Regions from separate parts of the Streptomyces sp. GS7 genome, predicted to be linked through region 2. Evidence: riboswitches for the same ligand, from Rfam matches in the RefSeq annotation. Region 2 holds a riboswitch; the other holds the start of a gene.

Region 1 (11,633 bases), 4.1 Mb from region 2:
CAGCTCGACTACTGGGCGCGGACCGGTCTGGTGGAGCCCAGCATCCGGCCCGCGTACGGGTCCGGCACGCAGCGGCTCTACAGCTTCCGGGACGTCGTCGTCCTGAAGATCGTCAAGCGGCTGCTGGACACCGGGGTCTCGCTCCAGAACATCCGCACCGCGGTGCAGCACCTGCGTTCGCGGGGGCTGGCGGATCTGACGCGGATGACGCTGATGAGCGATGGCGCGACGGTCTACGAGTGCACCTCGCCCGATCAGGTCGTCGATCTTCTGCAGGGAGGCCAGGGGGTCTTCGGCATCGCGGTCGGCGTGGTGTGGCGGGACGTGGAGGGCGCGCTGTCACAGCTCCACGGAGAGCGTGTGGACACCGGCGAGACGCTGGTCGGGAAGAACCCGCACGACGAGCTGGCGCGGCGGCGCAACCGGGCCGGCTGACGGCGCGTACGGGGTCCCGGGCCCGGGTCGGGCCGATTGTCAGTGGTGTGCGGCAGCATCGGTGGTGTGAGACGTGCGCCGACGATCCTGCATCTGGACATGGATGCGTTCTATGCCTCCGCCGAGCAGGCGGCCAAGCCGAGCCTGCGGGGAAAGCCCGTGGTCGTCGGCGGGATCGGGCCGCGCGGGGTGGTGGCGACGGCGTCGTACGAGGCCCGGGTCTTCGGGGTGCGCTCGGCGATGCCGACGGCGCAGGCACGCCGGCTGTGCCCCAACGCCGCCTATCTCAGCCCGCGATTCACCCTGTACCGCCAGGTGAGTGAAACGGTCATGGAGCTGCTGCGGGCGCTGTCGCCGCTGGTGGAGCCGCTGAGCCTGGACGAGGCGTTCGTGGACCTGGAGGCGGGTGGGGTCGCGCCGGAGACGGCCGCGGTACGGGCGGTGGGGGCGCAGCTGCGGCGGGACATCCGGGCGGCCACGGGGCTGACGGGGTCGGTGGGGCTGGCGGGCGCCAAGATGCTCGCCAAGATCGCGTCCGAGCAGGCGAAGCCGGACGGCCTGGTGGTGATCGAGCCCGGCACGGAGCGGGAGCTGCTGGGGCCGATGCCGGTGCGCACGCTGCCGGGGGTCGGGCCGGCCACGGCCGAGGCGCTGCGCCGGGGCGGGATCCACACGGTCGCGGAGACCGCGGAGGCCGGTGAGGCGGAGCTGGTGCGGCTGCTGGGCAGGGCGCACGGCATGGGGCTGTACGCGATGGCGCTGGGGCAGGACGACCGGCCGGTGGTGGCCGAGCGGGACGCGAAGTCGGTGTCGGTCGAGGACACCTTCGAGGTCGATCTGACGGACCGGACGCGGGTGCGCAACGAGGTGCTGCGGTTGGCCGACCGGTGCGTGGAGCGGCTGCGGGCCGCCGGGCGGTCCGGGCGCACGGTGGTGATCAAGGTGCGGAACTACGACTTCTCGACGCTCACCCGGTCCGAGACGCTGCGCGGGCCCACCGACGACCCCGCGGTCGTGCGGGAGGCGGCCGTGCGGCTGCTGGAGACGGTGGACACCACCGGCGGGGTGCGGCTGCTGGGCGTGGGGGTGAGCGGGCTGGCGGACTTCACGCAGGAGGATCTCTTCGCCCAGATCGCCACGGAGCGGCAGGCGGAGGAGCACGCCGGGCCTGCCGAGTCGGAGGCGGAGGCGGCGCCGGAGCCGGGGGAGGAGCTGCCGCGGCGGTGGCATCCGGGGCTGGACGTGGTCCACGAGGAGTTCGGCGCCGGGTGGGTGCAGGGCAGCGGGGTGGGGCGGGTGACCGTACGGTTCGAGACGCCGGGGTCCGCACCCGGGCGGGTGCGGACCTTCGCCGTCGACGATCCGGCGCTGCGGCCGGGGGAGCCGCTGCCGCTGCCGGGTGACCTTGATCAGTCGTCGGCGCCGGCGATCCGCCCGAAGTCCGAGTCGCCGGCCGAGGACAGCGAGTCCGAGACCGGGGAGGAGATATCGAGGCGGTAGTGGTGGTAGAGCTGGAGTTCCTGCTCGGGGGAGAGGTGCCGGCCGACGCCGAAGTCCGGGGCATCCTTGATGAGCTTGCGGTCATAGGGAATGCGCAGGCTGTCGCCGACCATTTCGCTGGGTTCCAGGGGGACGAACGCATCGCGGCTGAAGAGGCCGGTGCGCACCGCGGCCCACTCCGGTTCACCCGTCGCATCGTCGAGGTACACCTCGTCGATGGTGCCTATCTTCGCGCCGTTCCGGTCGAACGCTTTGCGGCCGATGAGGCTCCGGGGATCGATATCGGCTTGCACGGTCCCTCCAATTGGTCGCAACTGCCTTGTGACAACTACGAAACGGCACATTTCATGCCTCGGCCACTCGAAGGATCGTTCCAGCAGTGCGCTGGTAGGCTGGCGATTGGCCGCAGAACCCATGCGGGAGAGTCCTTTGTCGTTCGCGACCAGGGCGCCGAAGGAGCAAATCCTCCCCGGAATCTCTCAGGCACACGTACCGCGTGGGTGAGGTCACTCTGGAAAGCAGGGCGGGTCACGGTCAGCCACCAAGCCGGAACCCCTCCTCACCGACGGTGAAAACCGGGCCGCATCCCGCGGACCGGTGAAGCTCTCAGGTTGAGATGACAGAGGGGGAGGCCGTCCGGGCACCAGCGCCGTGGTGCCCCTCGTAGGTCGCATTGACCAGGAGGCCCCCGCAGATGACCACCAATCGCATCTCCTTGACCGAGCTGGAGCGCGGCACCCCCTTCGAGCGCCGGCACATCGGCCCCGATGACGAGGCGCAGGCCAAGATGCTCGCGCAGGTCGGCTTCGGTTCGCTGGACGAGCTGACCGCCGCCGCCGTCCCGGACGTGATCAAGAGCGCGGAGGCGCTGGGCCTGCCGCGCGCCCGTACCGAGGCCGAGGTCCTGGAGGAGCTGCGCGGTCTGGCCGACCGCAACCAGGTCCTGTCGTCCATGATCGGACTCGGCTACTACGGCACGTTCACCCCGCCGGTGATCCTGCGCAACGTGATGGAGAACCCGTCCTGGTACACGGCGTACACGCCCTACCAGCCGGAGATCTCGCAGGGTCGGCTGGAGGCGCTGCTGAACTTCCAGACGATGGTCGCCGAGCTGACCGGACTGCCCACCTCCGGTGCCTCCCTCCTGGACGAGGGCACCGCCGCCGCCGAGGCGATGGCCCTCTCCCGCCGGGTCGGCAAGGTCAAGCAGGGCGTCTACCTGGTCGACGCCGACTGCCTGCCGCAGACCGTCGCCGTGATCCGGACCCGCGCCGAGCCGACCGGCGTCGAGGTCGTCGTGGCGGACCTGTCCGGCGGCATTCCGGCGGAGATCGCCGAGCGCGGGGTCTTCGGCCTGCTCCTGCAGTACCCGGGCGCGTCCGGCGCGGTGCGCGACCCGCGGGCCGTGATCGCGCAGGCCCACGAGCTGGGGGCGGTCGTCACCGTCGCCGCCGACCTGCTGGCCCTGACCCTGCTGGCCTCGCCGGGTGAGCTGGGCGCGGACATCGCGGTCGGTACCAGCCAGCGCTTCGGCGTTCCGATGGGCTTCGGCGGCCCGCACGCCGGCTTCATGGCCGTACGCGAGCAGTTCGCCCGCAGCCTGCCCGGCCGGCTGGTCGGGGTGTCCGTCGACGCGGACGGCAACAAGGCGTACCGGCTGGCGCTGCAGACCCGTGAGCAGCACATCCGCCGGGAGAAGGCCACCAGCAACATCTGCACCGCGCAGGTGCTGCTCGCCGTCATGGCGGGGATGTACGCGGTCTACCACGGGCCCGACGGGCTGCGGGCGATCGCCCGGCGCACCCACCGCTACGCGGCCATCCTGGCCGAGGGCCTGCGGGCCGGCGGGGTGGAGCTGGTCCACGACGCGTACTTCGACACGCTGACCGCGCGGGTTCCCGGCCGTGCCGCCGAGGTCGTCGCCGCGGCCCGTGAGGCGGGGGTCAACCTCCGCCAGGTCGACGCGGACCTGGTCGGTATCGCCTGCGACGAGACCACCGGGCGCGCCCAGCTGACCGGCGTCTGGGGCGCCTTCGGGGTGCGGGGCGACATCGAGCGGCTGGACGCGGCGGTCGTCGAGACACTGCCGGAGCCGCTGCTGCGCACCGACGACTACCTCGGCCACCCGGTTTTCCACCAGCACCGCTCCGAAACCGCCATGCTGCGCTACCTGCGGACGCTGGCCGGCAAGGACTACGCGCTGGACCGCGGCATGATCCCGCTCGGCTCCTGCACGATGAAGCTGAACGCCACGACCGAGATGGAGCCGGTCACCTGGCCCGAGTTCGGGCAGCTGCACCCCTTCGCGCCGGCCGACCAGGCGCAGGGCTACCTCACGCTCATCCAGGAGCTGGAGGAGCGGCTGGCCACGGTCACCGGCTACGACAAGGTGTCCATCCAGCCCAACGCCGGCTCGCAGGGCGAACTCGCCGGGCTGCTGGCCGTCCGCGCCTACCACCGCGCCAACGGCGACGAGCAGCGCACCGTCTGCCTGATCCCGTCCTCGGCGCACGGCACCAACGCGGCCAGCGCCGTGATGGCCGGCATGAAGGTCGTCGTCGTCAAGACCGGTGACGACGGCGAGGTCGACGCCGACGACCTGCACGCCAAGATCGAGAAGCACCGCGACGAGCTGGCCGTCCTGATGGTCACCTACCCGTCCACCCACGGCGTGTTCGAGGAGCACATCACCCAGATCTGCGCCACGGTGCACGAGGCCGGCGGTCAGGTCTACGTGGACGGCGCCAACCTCAACGCCCTGGTCGGCCTCGCCGAGCCGGGGAAGTTCGGCGGCGACGTCTCGCACCTCAACCTGCACAAGACGTTCTGCATCCCGCACGGCGGCGGTGGCCCCGGCGTCGGCCCGGTCGGCGTCCGCGCCCACCTGGCGCCGTACCTGCCCAACCACCCGCTGCAGCCCACCGCGGGCCCGGAGACCGGTGTCGGGCCGATCTCCGCCGCCCCCTGGGGCTCGGCCGGCATCCTGCCGATCTCCTGGGCGTACGTCCGGCTGATGGGCGGCGAGGGCCTCAAGCGCGCCACCCAGGTCGCGGTCCTCAGCGCCAACTACGTCGCCAAGCGCCTGGAACCGCACTACCCCGTGCTCTACACCGGGCCCGGCGGGCTGGTCGCGCACGAGTGCATCATCGACGTCCGGCCGCTGACCAAGGCGACCGGCGTGAGCATCGACGATGTCGCCAAGCGGCTCATCGACTACGGCTTCCACGCCCCGACGATGTCCTTCCCGGTGGCCGGCACACTGATGATCGAGCCGACCGAGAGCGAGGACCTGGGCGAGCTGGACCGCTTCTGCGACGCGATGATCGCCATCCGCGCGGAGATCGACAAGGTCGGCTCGGGGGAGTGGGACAAGGACGACAACCCGCTGTGCAACGCCCCGCACACCGCGGGTGCGCTGACCGGCGAGTGGAGCCACGCCTACCGCCGCGAGGAGGCCGTCTTCCCTGCCGGGGTGGACGCCGCGGACAAGTACTGGCCGCCGGTGCGCCGGATCGACGGTGCCTTCGGGGACCGCAACCTCGTCTGCTCCTGCCCCCCGCTGGACGAGTACGACGGCTGATCCACGGCAACATCAAGGGCCCTCGGCGCGATGCCGGGGGCCCTGTTGTACGTGCGTGGTACGTGTCGGGTGGCCGCGGATCAGGCGGCGGCGGTGACCCGGGCGGAGCCGAGCGGCCGGTGCGGGGCGATGACCTGGCCGTTCGGCAGCAGCTCACCGGTGTCCTCGAAGAGCAGGACGCCGTTGCAGAGCAGGCTCCAGCCCTGCTCGGGGTGGTGCGCCACCAGTTGGGCGGCCTCCCGGTCGGTGGATTCCGCTGACGGGCATGGCGGTTGATGCTGGCACATGGGAATTGTCTTTCGCTGCGGTGTGGTGAACGTCGTGCGGCTCGCTGAGGTGGTCATGGCCGCTCCCCCGTTTCCTGTCGGTCCCAGTCTTGCCCTACGGAGGTGTTTCCGCAGGGATTTCGCAGCAGCGGTACACACTCGATACTGACGCATCACCCGTGCGGGCGGTTGCTCCCAAATGAGCGCGACTCCCGGGGGGTTGGGAGTGGTATCGGCGGGCGGGCCCGCGCGGGTGGGCAGCGCGGTGCGCCCCGCGGCAGGGAAGGGCCACGGGGCGCCGGGCGGCGGTGCGGGCGTACGCGGGCGTACGAGGGGGGTGCGGCGGTCAGGCCGGCTCGCGGAGCAGCGGGGTGGGGGCGGGAGCGGGGGCGAGGCGGCGGGCGAGGCGGGGGAGCAGGTCGGCCAGGCGCTGCGGGAGGTGCGGGGCGATCCCCGGCGGGGCGGGGGCCAGCGGCACCAGGAGGTCACCGGGGGCGGGCATGCCGTCGGCGCCGTCCGCGGTGGTGTCGTGGTGCAGCCACAGGGTGAGCATGTACAGCTCCGGGACGGACAGCAGCCGCGGCTGGTACGGCGCGGCGAGCGACTCCGCCTGCTGCAGGGCTCGTTCGGTCGCGCCGACATAGGGGCCGTCGCAGAAGCGCGAGAACGTCCAGCCGTCCGCGGTGAGCCGGGCCTCGGCGGTCGCCAGGGCGCGCTCCCCGCCGCGGACCAGGAAGCGCCAGCCGGCGAGGCGGGTGCGCGGCGGGCCTGCCTGGCTGATGTCGTCCCAGACGTGCACGGGCAGCGGGTGGTCGGGGCTCAGCGGTCCCTGATGGGCGCGCAGCGCGGAGGTGGGGGCCTCGCGGATGGCGGTGGGGGAGCTGAGGGCGGTGAGGATGCTGCGCAGGGCGGGCGCAGGGGCAGGCGGGATGTGCAGCGGCATGGCGGGTCGCCTCTCGCTTCGGAGACACGGTGGAGCGGGGAAGTGCGGACGTCGCTGTCTGCGGGCGGGGTCAGAGCAGGGCTGACCGCGGCTGCGGACCGGCACGGCCGGCCGCGGTGCCGGAGTACCGGTGGGAACACCGCCACGCTGGCGCCACATCTCTGCCTCGCCAGCGAAGTTTATACGACATATGTTCTGGAAGTGTTTCGGCTACTCGCCTTGCGGATTTCCGGCAAGGCGGAATCCGGCCCCTTGCTCCGGGTGGTTTCCGCCGCTTTGTGTCGGGCCGGGGAGATGCCACCTCGTAATTTCTCGGTGATGCGGTAGGCCGGATCACGTCGGTGTTTTTTACGAGCGAATTGCGGAGGGCGCTGGCCATGGAGATATGCCCGAGGAAAATGCCCGGCGCCCGGTACTCGTCAGACTAACCGTACCGTCATGGTCGTGAGGCGTTATCGATCAGATTGCCGGGGCATCATCGACCGTAGCGCGTGCCCCGGGGTGCCGGGGGCGGCCCCAAGCAGCCCGTGGCAGCGGGTCGTTCACTCTAGAAGGGACCCTTCGATGGGGGAGAAGGTCGCCGCGGACGGGATCGACCTGGCGGACCGGGAGCGTTATCGAAGAAAGTTGCACGACTGTCTGGCGGGATTGCGCAGGATGCTGGCGGAGAAGCGGTTCGATCGACCCAGGAATCTCATGGGGCTGGAGATCGAGCTGAATCTGGCGGGCGCCGACGGGCTGCCGCGCATGCTGAACTCGCAGGTGCTGGAACGCATCGCCAGCGGCGATTTCCAGACGGAACTCGCCCAGTGCAATCTTGAGGTCAACATCACCCCGCACCGATTGTCCGGACGTGTTCTGGACCAACTCGCCGAGGAACTCCGCACGGGCCTCGGCTATGCGGAAAGAAAGGCCCGCGAGCTCGCCGCCCGCATCGTGATGATCGGCATCCTGCCGACCTTGCACGCCAGTGACCTCACCGCCTCCAGCCTCTCCGCGAACGACCGCTATGTGCTGCTCAACGAGCAGATGCGGGCGGCCCGCGGGGAGGACTTCGCCATCGACATCGAGGGTGTCGAGAGGCTGGTGTCCCGCTCGCCGTCGATCGCGCCGGAGGCGGCGTGCACCTCCGTCCAGCTGCACCTCCAGGTCACGCCCGGCCGGTTCGCCGCAGTCTGGAACGCGGCTCAGGCGATCGCCGCCGTCCAGATCGCGGTCGGCGCCAACTCGCCGTTCCTCTTCGGGCGGGAACTGTGGCGCGAGTCGAGGCCGCCGGTCTTCCAGCAGGCCACCGACACCCGGGCGCCCGAACTCCAGGCGCAGGGCGTGCGCCCCCGGACCTGGTTCGGTGAGCGCTGGGTCGAGTCCGTCGACGAACTGTTCGAGGAGAACCTCCGGTTCTTCCCGCCGCTGCTGCCGCTGTGCGGCCCGCAGGAGCCGCTACGCGTCCTCGATGAGGGCGGCGTGCCCACCCTCGCCGAACTGGTGTTGCACAACGGAACGATTTATCGATGGAATCGCCCCGTCTACGCCGTCGCCGGCGGCGTGGCGCACCTCCGCGTCGAGAACCGGGTCCTGCCGGCCGGCCCCACCGTCGCCGACGTCGTCGCCAACACCGCCTTCTACTACGGCCTGGTGCGCGCGCTGGCCGAACAGCCCCGCCCGGTGTGGACCCGGCTGCCGTTCGCCGCCGCGGCCGGCAACTTCGACGCCGCCTGCCGCCACGGCATCGACGCCGTGCTGCGCTGGCCGCGGTCCGGGCGGGCCGGCGGCATCGCCGAGATACCGGCCGTACGGCTGGTACGGCAGGAACTGCTGCCGCTGGCGGCGGCCGGGCTGGACGCCTGGGGTGTCGAACCGGCCGACCGCGACCACTACTTGGGCATCATCGAAGCCCGCTGCGTCCGCCGGGTGAACGGCGCGTCCTGGCAGGCCGCGGCCTTCCACCACGCACGGCGGCAGGGCCTGGCGCGGGAGGCCGCACTGGCCGCGATGACCCGGCGCTACAGCGAGCTGATGCACACCGGGGAGCCGGTGCACACCTGGCCGGTGGCCTGGCCGGTCGGCGAGGCCACCGTCCCGGCGCAGCGGCGGGCCGCGCCGGACGGGGTGTAGCGGGGGCCGTGCACGAGGGTGTCGGCTCACGCCGGTGCCGCGGTCGGTGCGGATCTCCGGGCCGGCCGCCGGGGAGCCGGCGGCGCCGATGCCGTCGACGGATGGGGTTCTCCCGGAGCGCGGCCCGGTGGGGAGGAGATCCGGGGCCGGGATTTCACGTCGCACGGGCCTGCCGGTACGCGGCGAGCGCGGTGGCGTACGGGCCGGTGGCGCGGGGCACGGGCGTCGGTGACCGGAAGGCGGTGGCGAGTGCGTCGCGGTGCGTGCCGCTGTTCTCGCCGCCCTCGCCGAGCCGGCCGGTGGGTGGCAGCTCCACGTAGTCCTTGGTGCCGTCCAGGCAGGCGGCGAACTTCCACCGCCGGACCTCGTCCCCGGGTGTGAAGGTGTCCAGCGCCTGTGGCCGGGAGTCCTTGGTGAGGGCCGGCCGGGACCGGCCGCCCTGGCCCGGGTCCGGGAGGGCCGTCGACACGGGGACGTCCACGGCCGTGGTGACGCGGGTGCTCTGCACCGTGGTGGTCCACATGCCCAGCAGCGCCTTGAGTTCCCCGGCCGACGGCGGGTTGGTGGTGGCGGTGGCGTACGGCTGCGGTGCGCGCCCGCCGGCCGCGCCGACCAGCTTCGGGTCGGCGCTGCCGCTGCTGGACCGGAAGCCGTGGCCGCGCAGGGTGTTCTGGCCGTCGGTGTCGTCGAGGAGCGTCAGGAAGCGGTTGGCGGCGCGGCTCTGGTCGGCGGTCAGCTCCTGGTCGTTCACGAGGGTGTACGGGTAGTCGAGCTCGGCGGCGCCGTCCTCGGGGTAGAGGAGGTCGAGGGCGGGCCCGCCGGCCGTGGTGTTGTGGGCGTACGCGGCCTGCTCGGAGAGCAGCAGAGCCTGGTTGCGGCGCGGATTGCGCTGCTCGGCGCCGGAGGCGTCGTGGGGCAGGGTGGCGAGCAGTCGGCCGTCGCCGTCCGCGACCCGCTCGTAGAGCAGTTTGGCGGTGGCGGTGGTGCGGCCGGCGGCCCTGCCGCCGTCCTTCGCCTCCTTGCGGTTGGCGGCGTCCGTACGGGCCAGCGCCAGGAGTCCGGTGGCGCTGCGGGTGGGGTCGGCGACGCCCAGGTGCAGCCCGGATCCGGAGGTCGCGGCCCGGGTCAGCGCGGTCCAGGTGTAGGTCGTGTCCGGCCAGCCCAGCGCCTTGGCGGCGGAGGGGACGGTGCCCAGCGCGATGGGGGAGGAGGCGATGGTGCCGGCGGCGGTCAGGGACGATCCGCCCTCGTCGGCGACCTGTGCCGCCCACAGGCTCGAATCGGGTATCCAGACCTGGAACTCCGGGTTGGCCGGCCGCTGGGCGAGCGAGTCGGCGACCTCGTCGGCGGGCCGGGCGCGCACCCTGACGTCCAGGCATTTGCCATCGGTGCGGGTCGCGTCGTCGCGGGCCTTCTTGGCCACCGTCTGCAGCGCCGGGGCGATGTCCGGGGAGGCGACCACGTCGACCTCCACGGAGCTGCCGCCGCACGCTCCTCCGAAGGGGAGCAGATCGGTGCGCAGCGCCACGGCGGAGCCGGCGGCGACCGCGAGGACGACGGCGGTGGCGACGGCGACGGTGCGGCGACGCCTTCGGGGGCGGGCCCCCGTGCCCGCCGGTGCGGAGTCGTCGGGCAAGCTGTGATGTCCCATTGCGGTAGCGCCTCTCCTGATACTCGGAGTCCGGAGTTCCGGATCTCCATCGGGATCAATGGGGACGTCACCGCGCCACGTGGATGGCGCCCGTCCCCGGCCTGTCGCGCGCGATCTTCGTAACTGCTTTCGAGACCCTAGCGGTGCGGTGGCGGCGGAGTGGCGGTATTGCAGAAGTGGAGGAAAGCCTTGCAGTCGGATACAAGCCCCGTGGCGGACGCGGACGTTCCAGGTGAAGGAGCCGGTTCGGGGCGTTCCCGGGAGGCGGCCGGCGAGTCGCCCCGTCGGGTGCTGCGGAACGAGACGCTGATCGTGCTGGCGCTGTCCCTGGGAGCCAGCGCGGTGTCGGCGCTCATCAGCTTCATCGGGTCGCTGACCAAGCCCGGCGGCCTCAAGCACCAGGCGGCGACGCTCAACGCCTCGCATGCGCCCGGCCGGCCGTGGCTGGATCTCGCCTGGCAGCTGTTCGGTATCGCGACCGCGCTGGTGCCCGTCCTGCTGGTGGCGCACCTGCTGCTGCGGGAACGGGCCGGCGGGCTGCGCGCGATCGGCTTCGACCGGCGGCGGCCGGGGTTCGACCTGGGCATGGGCGCCGCGCTGGCGGCCGTCATCGGGGGCAGCGGTCTGCTGCTCTACCTGGGCGCGCGGGCGGCCGGAGTCAATCTGACGGTGGTGCCCGAAGGGCTGCCCGACGTGTGGTGGAAGATCCCGGTACTGATCGCCTCCGCGGTGCAGAACGCCGTCCTGGAGGAGGTCATCGTCGTCGGCTACCTGCTGCGCAGGCTGGGGCAGTTGGGGTGGACGCCGGTGGCCGCGGTGGCGGCCAGTTCGGTGCTGCGCGGTTCGTACCACCTGTACCAGGGCGTCGGCGGCTTCTTCGGCAACATGGTGATGGGCGTGGTCTTCGCCCTGCTGTACCGGCGGTGGGGCCGGGTCGGGCCGCTGGTCGCCGCGCACGCCCTGATCGACACCGTGGCGTTCCTGGGCTATGCGCTGCTCGCCGGACGGGTGGGGTGGCTGCCCACGGGGTGAGCGCCGGGTGAACGGACAGGAGGGGCGCGGGCCTTGGCGCTCCCGCCCCTTCGCGTACCCGGACGATCCCGGCGCGGCGTCCGCGCGGCGCGCGTGACGGGTCAGCCGGCG
Region 2 (11,633 bases):
CCGTCTGGTCGCGGTCGATCCGCGGCATGGAGCCGAGCAGGCCCCAGGTGTAGGGGTGCTGCGGGGTCGAGAAGACCTTCTCCGACGGGCCCCGCTCCACGCACCGGCCGCCGTACATCACCAGCAGGTCGTCGGCGAGTTCGGCCACTACGCCCAGGTCGTGGGTGATGAGGACGACCGCCGAGCCGAACTCCTTCTGGAGGTCGCGGATCAGGTCGAGGATCTGCGCCTGGACGGTGACGTCCAGGGCGGTGGTCGGCTCGTCGGCGATCAGCAGCTCGGGGTTGTTGACCAGCGCCATGGCGATCATGGCGCGCTGGCGCATCCCGCCGGAGAACTGGTGCGGATGGTCGTCGACGCGCTTGTCCGGCTGCGGGATGCCGACCCGGTCGAGCATCTCGACGGCCCGCCTGCGCGCGGTCTTCCGGTCGACGTCGTGGTGGACGCGGTACGCCTCCACGATCTGGTTGCCGACCGTGTAGAAGGGGTGCAGCGCGGACAGCGGGTCCTGGAAGATCATCGCCATCTCGCGGCCCCGCAGCCGACGCACCTCGTCGGGGTCGGCGGAGACCAGCTCCCTGCCGCCCAGCCAGATCTCGCCGGACATCCGGACCGTGCCGCGCTGCCGCCGGGAGGCGCGGTGCAGCCCCATGACGGCGAGCGAGGTCACCGACTTGCCGGAGCCGGACTCGCCGACGATGCCGAGCGTCCTGCCCTTCTCCAGGCTGAAGGTCAGGCCGTCGACGGACTTCACGAGACCGTCGTCGGTGGGGAAGTGCACCTTCAGATCGCGGACTTCGAGGAAGGCGGTGGGCCCGGCGGGCCCTGTCTCCCCGGCCTTCCCGGCTTCCCCGGTCTCTTCGGCCGTCCCGGTCGTGTTCTCGGAAGCGTCGGTCACGTGAGCCTCACCCGCGGGTCGACGGCGGCGTACAGAACGTCCACCACCAGGTTGCATATGACGATGAAGAACGCGGCGAGCAGGGTGACGCCGAGGATGTTCGGCAGGTCGTTGGCGTTGATCGAGTCGACCGCGAAGGCGCCGACTCCCTTGAGCGAGAAGACCTGTTCGGTGATCAGGGCACCGCCCAGCAGCAGACCCAGGTCCATGCCGAAGACGGTGATGATCGGGGTGAGCGCGGCCCGGAGCCCGTGCCGCAGGACCACCTTGCGCTCCCGCAGGCCCTTGGCGCGGGCGGTGCGGATGTAGTCCTCGCTCAGCGTCTCCAGCATGCCCGCCCGGGTGAGCCGGGCGTAGAGCGCGGAGTAGAGGAAGGCCAGGGTGACCCATGGCAGGACCAGCGTCCGGGCCCACAGGAACGGGTCCTGGAGCAGCGGTACGTAGTCGCTGCGCTCGAAGATCGGCCACTGGTAGGTGAACAGGGCCAGCGCCAGCGCGCCGGTGAAGAACATCGGGAGCGAGACGCCGGCCAGCGCCACGCCCATCGCCATCCGGTCGAAGACCGAGCCGGGGCGGAGCGCGGAGAGCACTCCGGTGGCGACGCCGGAGACCAGCCACAGCACCGCGGCGCCGGCGGCCAGCGACACCGTCACCGGGAGCCGGGACTGGATTTCCGGCCAGACCTCGATATGCGTCTTGAAGGAGTAACCGAAGCACGGCACATGGCACTTGGCCGCGTCCGGTCCGAATTTGTAGTCGACGCCGACGAAGATGCCCTTGAGGAATTCCCAGTACTGCTCGTACACCGGCTTGTCCAGCCCGAGGTTCTTCTTCACCGCGGCGATGTCCGCGGTGGTGGGGGCCTTTCCGATGTACTGCTGGGCGAGCTGGTCGGTGCTCTGCCCGGCCAGTTTCGGCAGCAGGAAGAAGATGCCGAAAGTGACCGCGCTGACGATCAGCAGCAGGATCACTGCGCTGATCAACCTGCGGATGATGTACGAGAACACGGGGATGCGGCGCCGGTGCCGCGGGCCGGGCGCGACCGGCCCGCGGACACCAATGCCTTCACCTGCCTTCCAGGGCTGCTACTTCTTGACGCCGATGTTGAGGTAGTCGTACTCACCGCTGAAGGCCGAGGTGGACATCATGTTGGTGGCCTTGGGCGAGCGGTACATCAGGACCTTGAAGTAGGTCAGCGGGACGATCGCCGCCTGCTCCATCGCCTTTTTGTCGATATCGGCGTACGCCTTCTCGCGGGCGCCCTTGTCGGTGTTGGCGATGGCGCTGTTGAGCAGGTTGTTGATCTCCGGATCGTCCAGCTCGGACAGGTTGGAGTTGCCGGACTGGCTGATCGCCTTGCCGTTGAGGATCTGCTGGAGGTAGCCGTAGCCGGTCGGGAAGTCGGCGCCCCACTGCATCATGATCAGGCCCACGTTGTTGGACTTGTTGAACGCCGGGACACCGGCGTAGTCCGAGAAGTACTTGCTGGTCGGGTACGACTGGATCCTGGCGTTGATGCCGATCTTCTTCAGCGAGCCGATGACCGAGGTGGCCGCGTCGACCTCGTCCTGGCGGTCGTTGCGGGCCAGGATCGTGGTGTTGACGTTGCCCGCACCGCACTTGGCCCAGTGCTTCTTGGCCTCGGTCAGGTCCAGGTTGTCGCCGCTGTACTTCTGCGGGTACAGGTCGTACTTCTGGTAGCCGGCGATGTCCGTCGGCAGGACCGTGGAGGCGATCTCACCGCGGATCGGACCGCCGAGCGCGGTCTGCACCGCCTTCTTGTCGATGGCGTACTCGACGGCCTTGCGGCACTCGACGTTGTCGAACGGCGCGACCTTGGTGTTGAGCGCCGTGTAGACGAGGCGCTGGCCGAGCGCGTTGTCGGTGTCGGCCTTCAGCTTCGGGTCGGTCAGGAGCTGGGCCTGGGTCTGGCCGTCGACGCCGCGGCCGGCCATGTCGACCAGGGTGTTGCCGGACTGGAGGTCCTTGTCGATGGTCGACTGGGCGACCTTCAGGTTGAGCACGATCTTGTCCGGCAGCTGCTTGCGCAGCGGGTCGGTCTGCGCCGACCAGTTCGGGTTGCGGACCAGGGTGAGCTGCTTGCCCTCCTGGTAGTTCTCGAACTTGTAGGAGCCGGAGGAGACCACGCTCTTGGTGTAGTCCGCGCCCTTGTCCTTGGCCTGCGGGACCGGGGCGGTCTGCGGGGCGCTCACCAGGTAGTCGAACTCGGCGAACGGCTGCTTGAGGTGGAAGACGATGGTCTGCGGGTCAGGGGTCTCGATGGACTTGAGCCCCTCCTTGGACTTGTCCTTGTACGGCCCCTTGTAACCGCCGTCGTTGTCCACGAGGAACTGCTGGAAGTAGTTCGGGCCCAGCGAGAGGACGTCGCGCGCGAAGTTGCTGCGCTCCACGGCGTACTTCACGTCCTGGGAGGTGACCGTCGTGCCGTCGTCGTACTTGACGCCCTTGCGGATCTTGTACGTCCAGGTCTTGCCGCCGTCGCTGGGCTTGCCCATCGACTCGGCGAGGTCCGGGGCCAGCTCCTCGCCCTTGGTGCCGGGGCCCGGCTTGAAGGTGGTGAGCGGGCGGGCGTAGAGGCGGCTGAAGTTGTAGACGAAGGCGTAGTAGGTGTTGCCCGGGTCGAAGGACTCGGGGGCGTCGCTCATCGCGTAGGTGACCGTGCCCCCCTTCTCGTCCGAGGCGTTGACGACGCTCTTGGTGGCGGCGTTGGCCTCGGCCGAGCCGGCCGAGGAACCCTTTCCGCTGCAGCCGGCCAGCAAAAGGCCCGCACTGGTGAGGGCCGCGACAGCAGCGACCGGAACTGACCTTCGCATAGTGGTCGGTATCCCCTTCGTTCGTCGTGAAACATCCTTACGAAACGGCGGTGGTGCAGATCGGGCGCCCGGCGGCCGTCAGCGGCCGCGCGGGTCGAGTGCGTCCCTCAGCCCGTCACCGAGCAGGTTGAAGGCGAGCACGGTGACGAAGATGGCGAGGCCGGGGACGATCATGTACTGGGGGTCGACCTCGTAGTACTTGACCGCCTGGGTGAGCGTGCCGCCCCAGGAGGACTGGGGTGGCTGGATGCCGACACCCAGGAAGCTCAGCGCCGCCTCGAAGAGGATGTTGGAGGGGATCAGCAGCGTCGAGTAGACGATGATCGGCCCCACGAGGTTGGGCAGCAGTTCCCGGAAGAGGATGAACGGCCCGCGCGCGCCCAGGCCGCGGGCGGCCGAGACGAATTCCCGTTCGCGCAGCGACAGCGTCTGCGCGCGCACGATCCGGCCCATGTACGGCCAGTTGAAGAAGCCGATCACGAAGATCAGCACCGAGATGTGCAGCGGCAGCCCCTGCAGGCCGAACGCACCGCCCTGGAGCGAGGCGGAGATCGCGATGGCGAACAGCAGCAGCGGGAAGGCGAGGAAGACGTCCATCATGCGGCTGATGAGCGCGTCCACCCGGCCCCGGTAGAAGCCGGCGACGACGCCGAGCACGCTGCCGAGGGCGACCGACAGCAGCGTCGCGCCGAACGCCACCAGCAGCGACACCCAGGAGCCCTCCAGGATCCGGGCGAGCAGATCGCGGCCGAACTTGGGGTCCACCCCGAGCAGGTGGTCGCCGCTCATCCCTCCGAAGTCCCCTTTGGGGAGCGTGGTGTTGGGGTCGATCAGGTCCGGATGCGGCAGGTTCGGGTCGAGTCCGAAAAGCGCCTGGAGGGGGCGGGAGAGCGCGGCGACCAGGACGAGCAGGACGACGACGACGGCACCGGCCACGGCGACCTTGTCGCGGCGGAAGCGCAGCCAGGCGATCTGGCCGAGCGAGCGCCCCTCGATCCGCTTGCTCTCCACGCCCTCCAGCACCGCTTCCGGCTGCGCCTGCGCAGCCGCCCCGGTGGTCTCGATCGGTGTGGTCACGGTGCCCTTGACCCCTCTCGGCCGGCGGTGGCCGGCCGGTGCCCGCCGCGGTAGCGGCCCGGTTTCCCATCACTGACGCTTCCCCTGCCGCCAACTCGTCATGGCGTCAGGGGCGTTCACTCAACGGAAGATCAGAGGTGGTGCGGTAGATCAGAGGTGCTGCCTTGCCGTGCAGAAGTGCCGCTCGCACAAAGGACCGAGGCCCTGTGCGGCCGGAGTCTTCATCCGACCGGCGATCACTCACCAGCCCCCGCGGGGAATGGATGCACAACTGTGATCTGGCCCACGACCTTCCGTTATACGAACAACGGTGCGGGCTGACCGGACCGAAAGGAGGCCCGAAGGGGGTTCCGACAGGGGTCCAACTTCCGTACGGACAGGGGGAATTCAAGCCAAGTACGGCAGCCCGCGGCGGCGCCGGGAAGGCCCGCCGGCGTCAGTAGGAACGCGGGTATCCGTAACCGTAGGTCGGTCCGGGAGCGGGCGGCTGCGCATAGCCGTCGCGGTCGAAGAAGGGGCGCGCGCAGGCCCGCATCCACATGCCGACCGGGTCGAACTCGTCGTTCATCGCGACGGTCGAAACGGGCAGACCGTCCGGAACGGCACCCATCGACTGCTGGATCATCAACCGCACCGAATCCACCGACAGCTGGCCGGTGTCGTACAGATCCAGCCCGATCGCCAGATACGGGGCACCGAGGGCGGGTTGCACCCAGGCCCGGCGCAACGACCGCACGGCGGGCGTCCGGTGGGCGTTCTGGGCGAGCAGGGCGTAGAACTGCGGGATGTCGACGGCCGGTTCGGAGATCCGCAGCGGACCGGCGGGCAGCCGGTCGAGGCCGCCGGCGATCCGCCGCAGATCGAGCCAGGGCACGCCGACGCCGCCGCCGGGCGCGTGCGGGTTCAGCCACAGCCCCCAGCGGTCGGGGAAGAGGGAGGCGGCGATCTCCGTGCCGGTGACCAGCTCGTGGTCGCGGTTCCAGCCGGAGGCGGCGAGTTCGGCGGCGGAGGTCACGCAGGGGGCGTAGCCCAGCCCGTCGACCTCCATGTTCCCGTACTGGGCGTCGGGCATCCCGGCGCGGCCGTGCCAGAGGAGCATCCAGACCTGGCTCTGGGCGAGCGCGTGCAACAGCGCCTCGTAGGCGTCGTAGCGGCCGGGCGAGACCTGTCGCAGCATCTGCTCGACCTGGCCGGCCGCCGCGGCTCCCTGATGCGCACCCGCGCTCACGTGGTCCCGTCCCTTCTGTCAGCAGGGCACGTGAGGGTGCGCCCGCCCGTCATCCAACCAGCTTACGAGTGGTCCCGTGCGTAGAAGGGCCGCACGCGCTCCAGCATCCAGTCGGCGACCGGATCCCCCTGGGCGATGTCGAGCAGGACGAGCTGGACGGGCCAGGGCACCGGCACCGCACCGAGCGCACGTCCCAGGGCCGCCAGCGCCTCCTCGCGGGCGCTGCCGTCGTGCAGCCGCTCGGCGGGCACGTCGAGTTGCACGCCGACGAACAGCGCGGGCGTGTCGCCCTCGACACTTGCCAGGGCGCGCCGGGCAGTCACGACAATTCCGGCACCGGAGAACTCCAGTCCGGCCGCGGCGAGGAAGTCCACCGGCTCGTCCTGCCAGTCCGGTTCGAAGAGCCGCACCCGGGCGCCGCTCGGCAGACCGCCGGCCTGCTCCGCACGCCCGGCCCGGCACAGTTCGGCCACCGCGGGCGGCGGCAGCGGGACCCCGACCGTGCCGTCGGGGTTGACCGCGATGCCCACCAGCGGCGGCAGCCCGCGGGCGAACTCCCGGGCGGGCGCGACGGTGAAGCCCATATGCGCCCCGACGACCTTCATGAACTCCTGCTCGGAACTGAAGACCGGGACGTACGCGGCCCCGCCGATCTCCACGGTCGGCACATCGAGGCCGGCCGCCCCGAAGCCCGCACTGTCCGGGCCACCGCCCTTGGGCAGCGGCACCCACACCCGGCTGCGGCCCAGCACCTCGACGATCCGGCCGCCCGCCTCCGGATGCCCGACCGATGCGGCCAGCACCTCTTCGAGTTCGTTCGCCGGCCAGGCCAGCTGCGGAATCCCCTGGTCCGGGAAGTCCCCCGGAGCCGGAAAGTTCCCCGGATAGTTCTCCGGATAGTCCATGTCACCCACCCATTGCCGACCGCGCGCTTTCTGGCCAACGACACTAGCGGGAGGTCCGGCAACGACCGCAGCCGGAGCCGCACACAGGAGCGAGGGCGGCGGCCGTACGCGCACCGGCCGCCCCCGTCGGTCGAAGCCGACCGCCTCCAGCGTGCCGGCCGCCCGGCGGTCGAGCAGTACCGCGGAACGGAAGCCCGCCGGGAGCCGGTCCGCCTCCGCGCCGCCCACCAGCCGCCGTACCGCCTTGCGGTGGCGGGCGAAGGCGTACCGGGACACCCCGCGCCCGCGGGTCCGCCGGCCGCTCGGCGCCACCTCCGGCGGCACGTCGAGCAGCACCAGGTGCAGCCCCCGGCTGCCGCGCCGGGCCGTCCGCGAGATCCAGCGGCGCATCCACACCAGCGTCCCGCAGTCGTGCACCACCACGCTGCCGCCGGAGCGCAGCGCCCGGCGCAGTGCGAGGTAGTGCGCCGCGCGGACCAGCGGGCGGTACAGGCCGTACGGCACCCGGTGCAGCCGGCCGCGTTCCCAGCGCTCCCGGGCGTCCTGGGAGTCGATGCGGTGGACCGCGGCGCCGCGCGCGTCCAGCCGCGGCACCAGGCGCCGCATCAGGGTGCTCTTGCCGCTGCCCGGCAGGCCGGAGACCACGACCAGATCCCCGGGCGGGAAACGGAGTTCGGCGGTGCGGCGGACCGGGCGGGCGCCCCGGAGGTCGGTGGTCCGGGGGCGGCGACCGGACTGCGGGACGGACGGCGGGCGGCGCCGGGTCCGGGGCGGGAGCTGGAGCCGGGCTGCGTCCACCGGGGCCGAGGGCGCACTGCCCGAAGTGGCCGCGTGTGCCGCTCCCCTGTGCACCGTGAACACCCCTCCCGGTCCGGTTCCGGCTCCGGTTCGGGACCGGAGCCGCACCCGCAGAGTGTCAAGAAAAGGTAATGCCCATCAAGGCGATTGCCCGATCCGACGAGGTGGCGGGCGCCGGGCTGACGGCGCACCGGGCCGCCGCCCGACGGCCGCCGCCGGAGGCGCCGCGCACCCGGCGGGTTCCGGAACCGCGCGGGCGGCCCGGCGGAGCCGACCGGAACGGGGCGACGACCAGGGCTCCTTTATCCGGCGATCCCGTGTAATGATGTGGCCGCCACGGGCACACCTCTGGTCACTCGTGCGCTGCCAACTCCATACCGGCCGCTTGAACCCGCGCGGGAGAGTCCCCGGCCACCACGGCGGGGCGCCGAAGGAGCAAGTCCTCCCTTGAATCTCTCAGGCCCCTATACCGCGCGGGCGAGGCAGATCTGAAAAGCGAGCCAGTGCCCGGTTGCAGGCGCGGCTCCACCCAAGGTGCAAACCGGGTCCGTTCGCGGGATCCCGGTGAACCTCTCAGGTTCCGATGACAGATGGGGAGACCGTCTTGTCACCCATGCCTGGGAGCCCGGAACGATGACTGAAGCCCCCCGCCGCACCGCGTTGGATGCCACCCATCGCGCGCTCGGCGCGACCATGACCGACTTCGCCGGCTGGGACATGCCGCTGCGCTACAGCAGCGAGCGCGACGAGCATGTCGCGGTCCGCACCCGCGCCGGCCTCTTCGACCTCTCCCACATGGGCGAGATCACCGTCAGCGGCCCGCGGGCCGCCGACCTCCTCGACTACGCGCTGGTCGGCAACATCGGCGGCGTCGCCACCGGACGTGCCCGCTACACCATGATCTGCGCGCCCGACGGCGGCATCCTCGACGACCTGATCGTCTACCGGCTCGCCGACCAGGAGTACATGGTCGTCGCCAACGCCTCCAACGCCCAGGTGGTGCTGGACGCGCTGACCGAGCGGGCCGGCGGCTTCGACGCCGCGATCCGCGACGACCGCGACGCCTACGCGCTGATCGCGGTGCAGGGCCCGGAGTCCCCCGGCATCCTCAAGGGGCTCACCGACGCCGACCTGGACGGGCTCAAGTACTACGCGGGCCTGCCCGGCAAGGTCGCCGGCGTGGACGCGCTGATCGCCCGTACCGGTTACACCGGCGAGGACGGCTTCGAGCTGTTCGTCCGGCCGGCGGACGCGGTCGCCCTGTGGGAGGCGCTGACCGAGGCCGGCGCCTCGGTGGGCCTGGTCCCCTGCGGACTGTCCTGCCGCGACACGCTGCGCCTGGAGGCCGGTATGCCGCTGTACGGGCACGAGCTGACCTCCGCCACCACGCCGTTCGACGCCGGTCTGGGCCGGGTGGTGAAGTTCGAGAAGACCACCAACGGCGGGGACTTCGTGGGCCGCGCCGCGCTGGCGACGGCGGCCGAGCGCGCCGAGACCGCACCGCCGCGCAAGCTGGTCGGCCTGATCGCCGAGGGCCGCCGGGTGCCGCGCGCCGGATACCCGGTCGTCGCGGCCGACGGCACGGTCATCGGCGAGGTCACCTCCGGGGCGCCCTCCCCCACCCTCGGCAGGCCGATCGCCATCGCGTACGTCGACGCGGCCTACGCCACGCCGGGCACCGAGGGTGTCCGGGTGGACATCCGTGGCAGCCATGAGCCGTACGAGGTCGTCGCGCTGCCCTTCTACAAGCGGCAGAAGTAGCGGTCGGCCGCGCCGCAGTAACGGTTCACCGGCCGCGGAAGCGGCAGCGGCGCACCGCCGCGCCTCTCCCGGCACGACCCTCCCCCGGCCTCGCCAGGGGCGACCCCCGTCACCACCACACCCTCGCGTACAGGAGAATCGAACCATGGACAACCCCCAGCAGCTGCGCTACAGCAAGGAGCACGAGTGGCTGTCGGACGCCGAGGGCGGCGTCTCGACGGTCGGCATCACCGAGCACGCGGCGAACGCGCTCGGCGACGTCGTCTTCGTGCAGCTCCCGGAGGTCGGCGCCACGGTCACCGCGGGCGAGTCCTGCGGTGAGCTGGAGTCGACCAAGTCGGTCAGCGACCTCTACTCCCCCGTCGACGGCGAGATCACGGAGGTCAACGAGGACGTCGCCGCCGACCCCTCGCTGGTGAACTCCGCCCCGTTCGAGGGCGGTTGGCTGTTCAAGGTGAAGGTCAGCGGCGAGCCGGAAGACCTGCTCACGGCCGACGAGTACACCGCCTTCGCCGCCGGCTGAGCCCGCCCCTGCCGGAGCTTCGCACCCCTCCCGATCCTCCAGGAAGATCTCATGTCGCTTCTCAACAGCTCCCTCCATGAGCTCGACCCCGACGTCGCCGCCGCCGTCGACGCCGAGCTGCACCGCCAGCAGTCCACCCTCGAAATGATCGCCTCGGAGAACTTCGCTCCGGTCGCCGTCATGGAGGCCCAGGGCTCCGTCCTCACCAACAAGTACGCCGAGGGCTACCCCGGCCGCCGCTACTACGGCGGCTGCGAGCACGTCGACGTCGTCGAGCAGATCGCCATCGACCGGATCAAGGCCCTCTTCGGTGCCGAGGCCGCCAACGTCCAGCCGCACTCCGGCGCACAGGCCAACGCCGCCGCCATGTTCGCGCTGATCAAGCCGGGCGACACCATCCTGGGCCTCAACCTCGCCCACGGTGGACACCTCACCCACGGCATGAAGATCAACTTCAGCGGCAAGCTCTACAACGTCGTCCCCTACCACGTCGACGAGAAGACCAACCTCGTGGACATGGACGAGGTCGAGCGCCTCGCCAAGGAGCACCGCCCCAAGCTCATCGTCGCCGGCTGGTCCGCCTACCCGCGCCAGCTCGACTTCGCCGCCTTCCGCCGCATCGCGGACGAGGTCGGCGCCTACCTCATGGTCGACATGGCCCACTTCGCCGGCCTCGTCGCCGCGGGCCTGCACCCGTCCCCGGTCCCGTATGCCCATGTCGTGACGACCACCACCCACAAGACCCTCGGCGGCCCCCGCGGCGGCGTCATCCTCTCCACCGCCGAACTCGCCAAGAAGATCAACTCCGCGGTCTTCCCCGGCCAGCAGGGCGGCCCCCTGGAGCACGTCATCGCTGCCAAGGCCGTCTCCTTCAAGGTGGCCGCCTCCGAGGAGTTCAAGGAGCGCCAGCAGCGCACCCTCGAAGGCGCCAAGATCCTCGCCGAGCGCCTCGTCCAGGACGACGTCAAGGAGTACGGCGTCTCGGTCCTGTCCGGCGGCACCGACGTCCATCTCGTCCTGGTCGACCTGCGCGACTCCGAGCTCGACGGTCAGCAGGCGGAGGACCGCCTCCACGAGGTCGGCATCACCGTCAACCGCAACGCCATCCCGAACGACCCCCGCCCGCCGATGGTCACCTCCGGCCTGCGCATCGGCACCCCCGCGCTGGCCACCCGCGGCTTCCAGGCCGACGACTTCCGCGAGGTCGCCGACATCATCGCGGAAGCCCTCAAGCCCACCTACGACCGCGACGCCCTCAAGGCCCGGGTCACGGCGCTCGCCGAGAAGTACCCCCTCTACCCGTCCCTGTGACGCGTCTCATGGCGTGAGCACCGGCCCGTTCGCGGGCCGGGACGTGGCGGGCGGCGAGCCCGGGGCCGGCCACCGGCCCCGGGCTCGCGCCCTGCTGCCCGGATTCCTCCGTTGTTCCCGCCGACATCCGCCCGACGCCCACCGTCCGGCGGCAGCACCACCCGAGCGGGTTACGCTCGACAGTCGGGACGGAAACACCCCTCCTGCCCGACTTGCTCCACCATCCATCACGAGCAGACAAAGGAGTCCGCCCCCGTGGCCATCTCCGTCTTCGACCTCTTCTCCATCGGCATCGGCC

The links. Region 2 has a riboswitch for glycine ahead of gcvT (glycine cleavage system aminomethyltransferase GcvT). Riboswitches for the same ligand answer to the same signal wherever they lie in the genome.
Region 1: linked by a shared signal. The riboswitch ahead of gcvP (aminomethyl-transferring glycine dehydrogenase) and the one ahead of gcvT (glycine cleavage system aminomethyltransferase GcvT) in region 2 are both predicted to bind glycine.

What each region holds. Positions count from the first base shown of each region.
Region 1 is NZ_CP047146.1:3,288,080-3,299,712, forward strand. It holds gene GR130_RS14290 (MerR family transcriptional regulator) at 1-435, shown strand, start outside; gene GR130_RS14295 (DNA polymerase IV) at 502-1,935, shown strand; gene GR130_RS14300 (PRC-barrel domain-containing protein) at 1,845-2,240, opposite strand; glycine riboswitch at 2,343-2,440, shown strand; gene gcvP (aminomethyl-transferring glycine dehydrogenase) at 2,630-5,515, shown strand; gene GR130_RS14310 (DUF5999 family protein) at 5,596-5,802, opposite strand; gene GR130_RS14315 (hypothetical protein) at 6,128-6,724, opposite strand; gene GR130_RS14320 (glutamate-cysteine ligase family protein) at 7,289-8,839, shown strand; gene GR130_RS14325 (substrate-binding and VWA domain-containing protein) at 8,994-10,490, opposite strand; gene GR130_RS14330 (CPBP family intramembrane glutamic endopeptidase) at 10,680-11,522, shown strand; gene GR130_RS14335 (PhzF family phenazine biosynthesis protein) at 11,624-11,633, opposite strand, start outside.
Region 2 is NZ_CP047146.1:7,428,837-7,440,469, forward strand. It holds gene GR130_RS32195 (ABC transporter ATP-binding protein) at 1-898, opposite strand, end outside; gene GR130_RS32200 (ABC transporter permease) at 895-1,905, opposite strand; gene GR130_RS32205 (ABC transporter substrate-binding protein) at 1,984-3,732, opposite strand; gene GR130_RS32210 (ABC transporter permease) at 3,811-4,809, opposite strand; gene GR130_RS32215 (enhanced serine sensitivity protein SseB C-terminal domain-containing protein) at 5,246-6,037, opposite strand; gene GR130_RS32220 (enhanced serine sensitivity protein SseB) at 6,100-6,942, opposite strand; partial or broken gene GR130_RS41700 (AAA family ATPase) at 7,231-7,848, opposite strand; glycine riboswitch at 8,127-8,222, shown strand; glycine riboswitch at 8,223-8,340, shown strand; gene gcvT (glycine cleavage system aminomethyltransferase GcvT) at 8,374-9,501, shown strand; gene gcvH (glycine cleavage system protein GcvH) at 9,647-10,024, shown strand; gene glyA (serine hydroxymethyltransferase) at 10,076-11,335, shown strand; gene GR130_RS32245 (L-serine ammonia-lyase) at 11,591-11,633, shown strand, end outside.